Regions from separate parts of the Ochrobactrum sp. PL_is483 genome, predicted to be linked through region 2. Evidence: riboswitches for the same ligand, from Rfam matches in the RefSeq annotation. Region 2 holds a riboswitch; the other holds the start of a gene.

Region 1 (5,216 bases), on a different contig from region 2:
CAAGCGACAGAATGAGCGCGAGCAGGGCAGCGAAGAAACCGAGCGCGAGGCTGGTGCCGATGGCGCGCCAGACCGTTCTTTCAGTCAGTAGCCGCACGAGATCGGCGGCGAGACCGGAGATGACGACGCCTGCAATCGGCAGTGCGACATAGAGAAAGCCTATCCCGATGAGGAGGATGTTCATGGCGCGTTCAGCCGGAGCTATTTTGCGATAGCGGCGCAGCGTGGCGGAATGGGTAACGCCTTCTTCGGAGGGGCTTCCGGTGAGACGAAGGGCCAGAAGGACGAGTAATGTCAAGGCAAGCTGCGTAAAGGTGAGGGCGACGGCGCGGCCCGGATCGAAATCGAAATGCAGGCTTTGATAGATTGCGACTTCCAGTGTGGTGGCGCGCGGCCCGCCGCCAAGCGTCAGCACGGTCGTGAAACTGGTTACGCAGAGCATGAAGATGAGGCTGATCATCCCCGGCAGATTGCGGCGGATCACCGGCCATTCGATGAGGCGGAATCGCGCCCCGTTACCCATGCCGAGCTGCGCGGAAAGCTTCCAGTAATCGGTCGGTATCGACTCGTATCCAGCCAGAATGAGACGGACCGCAAGCGGCATATTGAAAAAGACATGAGCGATCAGGATGCCCGCAATGCCATAAATATTCGGCTGGAACGAATGGCCTGCGGCTTCCGACAGATAAGCAATGAGGCCGTTGCGGCCATAGATGCTTGTAACCCCCAGCACCGCAACAAGGGCCGGCAGAGCAAGCGGCAGGGCAAACAGGCGCAGGATCAGCCCGCGCCCCGGAAAATCGGCTTCGGCGTAAAGTGCGCGGGCGACCGAAACTGCAAACAGCACGGACAGCAGGCTCGAAGCGATTGCCTGCAGGATCGTGAAGCGCGCCACGCGCCACAGATAGGCGTCGAAATTGGCGACGGCATCGAAACCGCCGCTGCCTGCTTCAAATGCAAGTGCAGCAAGCGCACCACCGGCGAGCACCACCAGAAAGACAAGCGCCGCCATGCCCGCGGCGGGTCTGGCGGTGGATATGCCTTTTAAGCGGTGCTGTGCCGGAAAAGCCGTCATTTGCTGGTCGCGGCCAGCCATTCATCGACCCATGACTTGCGGTTCCTGGCCACCTCGTCGGAGGGGAAGAGAAGCGTCTTTTCGGGTTTGGGCATCGCGTCGAAAGCGGCTGGAAGCGGGGCGGAAGTCTTGCCCGCCGGGTACATCCAGTTGGTTTCGGGGATGGCATCCTGAAAGCCGGGGCCGGTCATGAATGCCAGAAACTTTTGCGCCAAAGGATTTTTCGCGCCGGTGACGGTCTGGGCGGCCAGCTCGATCTGGAGATAATTGCCTTCCGGATAGGCCAGAGCCTTATAGCGGTCCGTCTTTTCGGCGATCATGTGATAGGCGGGGGAGGTCGTGTAGGAAAGAACCATCGGAGCCTCGCCCTTGGTGAAAAGGCCATAGGCTTCCGACCAGCCGGGCGTGACGGTGAGGATGCGCTTTTGCAGTTTCTGCCATGCGGCTTCCGCCTCATCGCCATAGACCGATTTCATCCAGAGCAGCATGCCCAGCCCCGGCGTCGACGTGCGCGGGTCCTGCAGGACGATTTTCTGGGAAGGGTCGCCCTCGACCAGTTCCTTCAGGCTTTTGGGCGGATTGGGCAATTTTTCCGAATCATAGACCACGGCGAAGAAGCCATAGTCGTAGGGCACGAAGATATCGTCCTTGAAGCCCCCCGGAACGTTCACATTGCTCTGGTCGATGCCGCTTGGAGCGAAAAAGCCGGTAGCACGCGCTTCGGTCGTCAGATTGGTATCAAGACCAAGCACGATGTCGGCTTTGGTATTGCCGCCTTCAAGCTTGAGGCGATTGAGCAGGGCAACGCCGTCGGCGGACGCAATCCAGTCAACTTCGCAGTTGCATTCCTTTTCGAAGTTTTCCTTGACCTTCGGCCCCGGACCCCATTCGGAAACGAAACTGTCATAGGTGTAGACGGTGAGCTTGTCTTTCGCCTGTGCAGAAGGCGTGAAAGCAACGGCTGCGGAAAATGAAAAGGCCAGCAAAGATAAAAGCCGCATCACGGCACTTCCTTTCTTTTGTTACAAGAGGATCGAGCGCCGTTTATGGAGCGTCTAATCCCTCCGCCGGTGCAAACCGGATCAGGTTCAGCGGGTTGGCCGTTTTTCGGGCATTTCCGAACGCAAAACCGCTTTACACTTTTGCTGGAAATGCTTTGGGCCTCTCAGCCATCCGCGAAAGCAGACGGCACCCCGTTAGAGCGGTTGCGACAATAATCTTTCGCAACGGGAAGGGCAAGAGATGGCAATGGCAGCGAATGCAGGCTTCCGGCGCGGATTTGCCCGTGTTATGAGCGGCTTATGAGCACATTCGTCATTCTTCTCGGCGGCGATCTCACCGTGACTGATCGCCTGAAACGCCAAATTGCAGGCGCGCGTATTCTCGCCGCCGATAGCGGGATCAGGCATGCTGCCGCACTTGGTGTCGAACCGGAACTGTGGCTCGGCGATTTCGATTCGACCTCCCCGGAGCTTCGCGCTCAATATGGCCACATTCCGCAAAAGACGTTCCCTTCCGCCAAGGACATGACCGACGGAGAACTCGCTTTCGAGGAAGCCTATGCGCGGGGAGCGGAACGGGTCATCCTGTGCGGAGCCTTCGGCGGGCGGCGCACTGACCATACGCTTTTGCATCTGACCATGGCGACGGCGCAGGCTGCAAAAGGGCGCAACGTTCTTCTGTCGAGCGGTTATGAAGAAGCCTGGCCCCTGCCGCCCGGCGATTTTGTTTATGATTTCCCGGATGGAACACCGTTCAGTGTGATTAATTTCAGCACTGTCGAAGGCCTTTCGATCACGAATGCGGAGTGGCCGTTAGATAATGTGACACTGCCATTTGGCTCTTCATGGACAGTTTCCAACGTGGTTCGTGGAACACTTCGCGTTACTGTGCATTCTGGACTAGCGATACTTGTCGCCAATTTGGCGATGGAGGATCAACCGCACTGAGGCCGCTAACCTTACCAATCGAAAGAGCTTGACGCTGACAAGTGAAACGTATTGTAAATGGGTCAAGCGGGTGTCATCTGCTTTACGCCGAAGTTGGGGACGCAAAGTCGGTGATTAGTTCAACTCTTGTAGGAGATGTTTCAATGAAGTCACGTCTTACGATGATTGCTGTTGCTGGCGTGCTCGCGTTCTCGACGGCTGCATGCACGACGAATGAACAGCGCACGGCCGGTTACGGCGTTGGTGGCGCGGCTCTCGGCGCTCTCGCCGGTGGCGCAATCGGCGGCAATGGCCGCGGTGCACTCACGGGTGCCGCGATCGGTGCGGTTGCCGGTACGCTGCTTGGTGCAGCCCAGACCCGCAACGGTGTGCAGTATTGCCGTTACCGCGATCCATATGGCCGCGTATACGAAGCGCCTTGCCAGTAATGGCTTGGCCAGTAATGGCTGGATAATCAGTTTGCCGACAGGCCGGGGAAACCCGGCCTGTTTGTTTTCAAGGGTCTTTTCTTGCCGTTCCATTTGACAGAACGGCTTTTGTCGCGGACAAGCAGGGCGGAATTTTCAATCCTGTTTATCGAAGAGAACCATGGCACCACCACTCCTGCGCCTCGACCAGATCAAGCTAACCTTCGGGGGCACACCGCTTCTGGAGGACGCAGGCCTTTCGGTGAGCGAGGGCGACCGCATCGCGCTGGTCGGCCGCAATGGTTCGGGTAAATCGACCCTGCTCAAGATTGCCGCCGGGATGGTGGAAGCGACATCGGGCGAGGTTTTCAAACATCCCGGTGCAACCGTCCGTTATCTGCCGCAGGTGCCGGATATGGATGGCTTCGCCAATGTGCGCGCCTATGTGGAAGCGGGGCTGGGGCCGACCGACGACCCGCATCGCGTCACCTATCTTCTCGAACATCTGGGGCTGACCGGTGAGGAAAAGCCGGATCATCTGTCCGGCGGCGAGGCGCGGCGCGCTGCCCTTGCGCGTGTAATTGCGCCGCAGCCTGATGTGCTTTTGCTGGACGAGCCGACCAACCATCTGGACCTCACCACCATCGAATGGCTGGAAGGCGAGCTGCGCCAGATTCGCTCGGCCATCGTGCTGATCTCGCATGACCGGCGCTTTCTGGAAAATGTCAGCCGGGCGACGGTCTGGCTGGATCGCGGCATCACGCGCCGTCTGGAGCAGGGCTTTGGCCATTTCGAGGAATGGCGCGACAAGGTGCTGGAAGAGGAAGAGCGCGACCACCACAAGCTCGGTCGGCAGATTGCGCGCGAGGAACACTGGCTGCGTTACGGTGTCACGGCGCGCCGCAAGCGCAATATGCGCCGCCTCGGTGAACTGCACTCCATGCGTGCCGATTTCCGCAATCATCGCAAGGCGCAAGGGACGGCGGTTCTGGCGGCAAGCGATGCGAAGGAATCCGGCAAGCTGGTGATTGAAGCCAAGGGGCTGAACAAGGCCTATGGCGAGCGTGTCCTGGTCAAGGATTTTTCGATCCGCGTGCAGCGCGGTGATCGTATCGGTCTTGTTGGTCCCAACGGTGCCGGGAAAACGACGCTTTTGTCGCTTCTGACCGGCAAACTGGAACCGGATTCAGGAACGCTGCGGCTTGGCGTCAATCTCGAAATGGCCGAACTCGACCAGAAGCGCGAAAGCCTCAATCTGGACGAGACGCTGGCGCATTATCTGACGGACGGGCGCGGCGAAAGCCTTGTCGTCAATGGCGAGCAGCGGCATGTCGTATCCTATATGAAGGACTTTTTGTTCCAGCCGGAGCAGGCGCGCACGCCCATCCGCGAGCTTTCCGGCGGCGAACGCGCCCGCCTGATGCTGGCCCGCGTTCTGGCGCGTCCCGCCAACCTGCTGATCCTCGACGAGCCGACCAACGATCTCGATATGGAAACGCTCGATCTGCTGCAGGAGCTGGTCGCCGGTTTTCCGGGCACAGTCATTCTGGTCAGCCACGACCGCGATTTTCTGGACCGCACCGTTACTTCGGTCATTGCGCCGGAAGGTGACGGGCGCTGGCTGGAATATGCGGGCGGCTATGCCGACATGATGGCGCAACGCAAGGAACAGGCCCTGAACCGGCGCTCGGTCAAGGCATCCGGTCCAAATGCCGACAGCAGGGCAGAAGAAAGCGCACCCCAGCCAAGACGGGACGAAAAGCGCAAGCTTTCCTACAAGCAGAA
Region 2 (5,216 bases):
ATGTCGCGAGCCGCACGGATTTCAGCGCGCAATTCAGCCTCGCCTTTGTCCTTGATGCGCAACTGCACCAGCTTGATGCCAAGCGGCACCAGGCGCTCGCACCAATTGGCGCTGTCAAAGATCGGGTAGAACGGATCGAGGGCCATTAGAGAAAAGCCTTTCCGATAAGGGGGGTGGAGGGAGAGGCCATGTCGCGGGCTTCAATCGGGTCGGCTTCATAGGCGATGCGACCGGCTTCGACGGCCAGCGCAAAAGCGCGAGCGATGGCGGCTGGATCGCCCGCCTTGGCGACGGCGGTGTTGATCAGCACGGCGTCAAAGCCGAGTTCCATGGCGGCGGCCGCATGGGACGGTACGCCGATGCCCGCATCCACCACCAGCGGAACATCGGGGAAATGCGCCCGCATGGTTTTCAGCGCATAAGGGTTGTTGAGGCCGCGGCCCGAGCCGATGGGTGCCCCCCACGGCATCAACACCTTGCAACCGGCTTCAAGAAGTTTCTCCGCCACGACCAGATCGTCATTCATATAGGGAAAGACTTCAAACCCGTCGTCGCAGAGAATGCGGGCGGCTTCCACCAGTCCGAACGGGTCAGGCTGCAATGTGTCGTGATCGCCGATCACTTCGAGCTTGATCCAGTTGGTGCCGAAGATTTCCCGCGCCATTTTGGCGGTGGTCACCGCTTCGCGCGGCGTGTGACAGCCTGCCGTATTGGGCAGGACGGATACGCCCATATCCTTGATCAGTGTCCAGAAATCCTGACCGGCACGCATGTTGCCGCTTTCGCGCCTGAGCGAAACCGTCACGATTTCGGTCTTTGAGGCGCGAACGCTATCCGCGAGGATAGAAGGCGAGGGATATTGCGCCGTGCCCAGAAGCAGGCGGCTTTCGAATTGTTTTCCATAAAATTCCAGCATCTCAGCCTCCCTGCATCGGGGCGAGCACTTCAATGCGGTCGCCTTCGCTGATCGGGGTTTCCCCGCGCTCGTCGCTCGCCACGAACTCGCCGTTCAGTGCAGTTGCAACGACCGCTTCATCCAGTTCGATTTCGGCGAGCAGCGCCGCCAGATTGGCGGCTTTCGTGGTGATGACTTCACCGTTCAGCACGATCGTCATGCATAATCCTCCACAAATTCGGGCATGGTTTCGGGCGCGGTCGCGGCCGCAACCGCCATGCGCGCAACCGCAGGCGAGAGCAGGAAGCCGTGGCGGTAAAGCCCGTTGACATAGATGGTTTCGCCTCGCCGGCGCACACGCGGCAGATTGTCGGGAAAGGCCGGGCGCGCATCGACGCCCACTTCCAGTATTTCCGCCTCGCCGAACGCCGGATGCAGCGCATAGGCAGCGCTCAAGAGTTCCAGCGTCGAGCGCACGCTGATGCCGCCCCGCTCATCGCTTTCGATCATGGTCGCGCCGATCATGTGCACGCCATCGCCGCGCGGCACGATGTAGAGCGGAATGCGCGGATGCAGCAGGCGCACGGGGCGCGAAAGGTTGATGTCACGCGAGCGGACCACCAGCATTTCACCCTTGACGCCGCGCAGATCGGGAAGGGTATCGCGGGCGGCAAGACCGCGCGCATCGACGGTGATGTCCGCGTCGATTTGCACGTCTTTGGCGTCCTGCCCCAGATGAAAGATCACGCCTTTGCGCTGCAATCTTTCGGCAAGCTCGATCAATGTCTTGCGCGGATCGAGATGGCCTTCGCCCGCGAAGAACAGTCCCTGCCGGAAGCGCCCGGCGAGATCGGGTTCCAGCGCATCGATGCGGCCCTGATCGATTGTGTCGAAGGCTTCCGTCCGGCGGGCGAAGCGGCGCAGTTCGCTCATGTCGCGATCATGCGTCAGAACCAGTGTGCCTTCGCGCCTGACGCCGCTGACATGCTTTCCCCACCAGCCGATTGCTTCCTGCCCGAGCCGCACCACCGGCTCCTCGGCGCTTTCGCCCTCGCACCATGGCGCCAGCATGCCGCCCGCAAGCCACGAACAGCAATCGGCGCCGATCTGTGGGCTGCGGGCAACCACGGTCACGGCATGGCCTTGGTCGTTGAATTCGGCAGCGCAGGCGAGGCCCGCAACACCGGCGCCAATGATGGTGACGCGCATCACATCGCCTCCTCTTTTGCCGCATTCCAGAGGTCATGGAAATGATGCACCGGCCCATGGCCGTGGCCGATCTTCAGGCTGTCGGCAGCGCGGATTGCGCCTTGCAGATAGGCATGGGCCGAAAGCACCGCCTTTTCCAGCGGCAGGTTCTTGGCAAGCTCTGCGGCTATAGCCGAGGAAAGCGTGCAGCCGGTGCCGTGGGTGTTGGCGGTCAGCACCCGCGGCGCTTCGATCCGCAGGGTCGGGCGGTCGCGGCGCACCAGCAGATCGACGCAGACCTCGCCCTCCGCATGCCCGCCTTTCATCAGAACGGCTTTCGCCCCGCGCGCCAGCAGGGCACGGCCCTGTTCCTCCGCCTGGCCGTCGTCGCGCGCGGTCTCCGTGTCGAGAAGGCAGGCGGCTTCGGGTCGGTTGGGTGTCAGCAGTGTGGCCAGCGGAATGAGTTTCTGGCGCAGAAGCGCAATGGAATTTTCGCTCAAAAGCCGGTCGCCGGATTTTGCCACCATCACCGGATCGACAACCACGGGGCCGGAAAAGTGCGCAAGGCCGCGCGCGATGGCGTCGATGGTTTCAGGCACGGAAACCATGCCGATCTTCACCGCGGCAACATCAAGATCGCTGAAAACGGCATCGATCTGCCCGGCGACGATGGCGGGCGGGATGTCGTGCACGGCGCTCACCGTGCAGGTGTTCTGCACGGTTACGGCGGCAATGACGCTCGCGCCATAAACACCAAGCGCCGAAAACGTCTTGAGGTCGGCCTGTATGCCCGCGCCGCCGCCGCTGTCGGAACCGGCAATGGTCACGCAGATGGGTACGGATCGCGACGGATCGCTCGTTGATTTGGTTCGGGAGAAACTGTTCTTTTGGTCCATCATGCCGTCTCTCATTCCGAACGGAAGATGAGACGTCATGAACCTGATCGGAGCCGAGACTCCATCTGGGGCCTTGCCCCGTCCGCGACGCGCCAAACTCCGTTCCCTACGCAGGTATTACCCGGATCAGGTTCAATGGGTTGACGCGATCAGCGCCTCTCAGCCTCTTGTGTCGCAAGATCGGACGGAAAACCGCTCAGCGCTTTTCCTGATCCTGCTTCGAAGGCACCCCAACGAATTTTGCACCTGTAGGCATAGGACGGAAGTTAAAGCCGGTCAAGCGATGGAAAAAGTCTCGTTTTAAAGAAAATCCTTAAATCGACCCGCAATTTGTATATCGTTTATTAAAATTCTCAGCTTTAATCTAGGCTCGGGGTGCATCTGAATCGGGTTGCTCATAGTGCTAACAAACGAGACGGTCTGCTCGTGGAGTGGATCTGTATAAACCTGTAGGATCAGTAGGATGAGGGGTATGCGATGAAGAAGCGGGGGGGCGCTTCGGCTTCGGCGGAAGGTACGATGGCGCGCACGTCCGAACAGGACTTCCGCATTCTTTTCACGACGCATCCGACACCCATGTGGGTCTATGACCCGCAGACGCTGCGCTTCATCGTGATGAATGACGCCGCATACCGGCTGTACGGTTATACAGCCGACGAAATCCCGGCCATGACCGTGCTCGATATTCGTCCGCAAACCGAGCGGGACCGGATGCTTGCCGCCATTCGCGACCGCAGCGACCTTGAACGGCCTGAGCGCTGGCAGCATCTGCGCGCCAATGGCGAGATTATTGAGGTTCTCACTTACGGGCGCCAGGTGCTGTTCGACGGCAAGGAAGCGATTCTCGCCATTGTCCAGGACAGGACGGAACTCGCGGAAGCCAACCGTCAGGCCAGCCACGCACAGACCTTGCTGGACAGCCTCGTCAACAATTTGCCGCTCGGCGTGTTCGTCAAGGACATGCACGACGATGGCCGCTACGTGCTCTACAATCAGGCCGCATCGGCGGCGAGCGGCCAGCCGATAGACGAAGCCATCGGTTCCACCGACCTCGATCTTTTCCCCGAGGGGGAGGCCGCTATCATCAGGCAGCAGGATCGCACGACGATGCGCCGCCGGGACGTATTGAACGTCGAGCGCAAGATTTTGCGCAAGGACGGCACTTCCCGCACGATGCGTATCATAAAATGCTCGATCCCGCCGATCGAGGGCAATGAACCCCGCTATCTGATCGGCCTTCTGGAAGACATAACCGAGCGGCGCGAGATCGAGGAACGCATGGCGCATATAGCCATGCATGACAGCCTCACCGGCCTGCCGAACCGGGCCTATTTTGCCCATCATGTCGAAAACATGCTGAAAAAGGGCGGGGATTGCGAGCCTTTCGCACTGTTCTATCTCGACATCGATCATTTCAAGAACATTAACGACAGTATCGGCCATCAGGCGGGCGACCAGCTTTTGCAGGAAGTGGGGCGTCGCCTGAAACGGATCACGACTTCGGACGAGTTCATCGCCCGGCTGGGTGGCGACGAGTTTGCCATCGTTTATCGTAGCGGCACGCTGGGGCAGGTCGCCATGTTTGCCGACCGCGTTCTTTCGGCTTTTCAGGACCCGTTCAAACTGGTCGGCAATTCGGAATTTGTCACCTGCAGCATGGGCATTGCTCAAGCGCCGCTACACGGCGATACGCCCGATGCGCTGATGCGTAACGCCGATCTCGCGCTTTACGCATCGAAATCCGGCGGACGCCGCACATTCCGTTTTTATCAGCACTCGCTGCGTCTGGCAGCCGAGAAGCGTCACGTCATGACCGGCGAGCTTCGGCAGGCGCTGCTGGATGGACAGTTCGAGCTTCACTATCAGCCGATATTCAACCTTGAAAGCGGCAGGATTTCCGGCTTCGAGGCGCTGATCCGCTGGCGTCATCCGGATCGCGGCATGGTTTCTCCCGCCGAATTCATCCCCTTGGCGGAAGAAACCGGGCTGATCGGGCCGATCGGCGATTGGGTCTTGAGGGCGGCATGCCGGGAAGCGGTCCTGTGGCCGGAGGACATCAAGGTCTCCGTCAATCTCTCGCCGGTCCAGTTCAGCCAGACCACGCTCCTGCAATCGGTCAAGGACGCGCTGGAAGCGGCGCGCCTGTCGCCAGACAGGCTTGAGCTTGAAATCACGGAATCGGTCTTCCTGTCGAACAGCAAGAACAATATCGAGCTGCTGTTCGAACTGCGTCGGCT

The links. A riboswitch is a leader RNA that binds a small molecule or an ion and turns the genes downstream of it on or off. The one in region 2 is predicted to bind thiamine pyrophosphate.
Region 1: linked by a shared signal. The riboswitch ahead of thiB (thiamine ABC transporter substrate binding subunit) and the one ahead of thiD (bifunctional hydroxymethylpyrimidine kinase/phosphomethylpyrimidine kinase) in region 2 are both predicted to bind thiamine pyrophosphate.

What each region holds. Positions count from the first base shown of each region.
Region 1 is NZ_JBVPGS010000031.1:102,964-108,179, forward strand. Features, by position in the region: gene thiP (thiamine/thiamine pyrophosphate ABC transporter permease ThiP) at 1-1,075, opposite strand, end outside; gene thiB (thiamine ABC transporter substrate binding subunit) at 1,072-2,076, opposite strand; TPP riboswitch at 2,118-2,281, opposite strand; gene AC0TNJ_RS07985 (thiamine diphosphokinase) at 2,377-3,024, shown strand; gene AC0TNJ_RS07990 (glycine zipper domain-containing protein) at 3,168-3,452, shown strand; gene AC0TNJ_RS07995 (ABC-F family ATP-binding cassette domain-containing protein) at 3,613-5,216, shown strand, end outside.
Region 2 is NZ_JBVPGS010000037.1:313,380-318,595, forward strand. Features, by position in the region: gene AC0TNJ_RS15165 (thiamine phosphate synthase) at 1-146, opposite strand, end outside; gene AC0TNJ_RS15170 (thiazole synthase) at 146-916, opposite strand; gene thiS (sulfur carrier protein ThiS) at 918-1,115, opposite strand; gene AC0TNJ_RS15180 (FAD-dependent oxidoreductase) at 1,112-2,104, opposite strand; gene thiD (bifunctional hydroxymethylpyrimidine kinase/phosphomethylpyrimidine kinase) at 2,104-2,979, opposite strand; TPP riboswitch at 3,066-3,222, opposite strand; gene AC0TNJ_RS15190 (bifunctional diguanylate cyclase/phosphodiesterase) at 3,457-5,216, shown strand, end outside.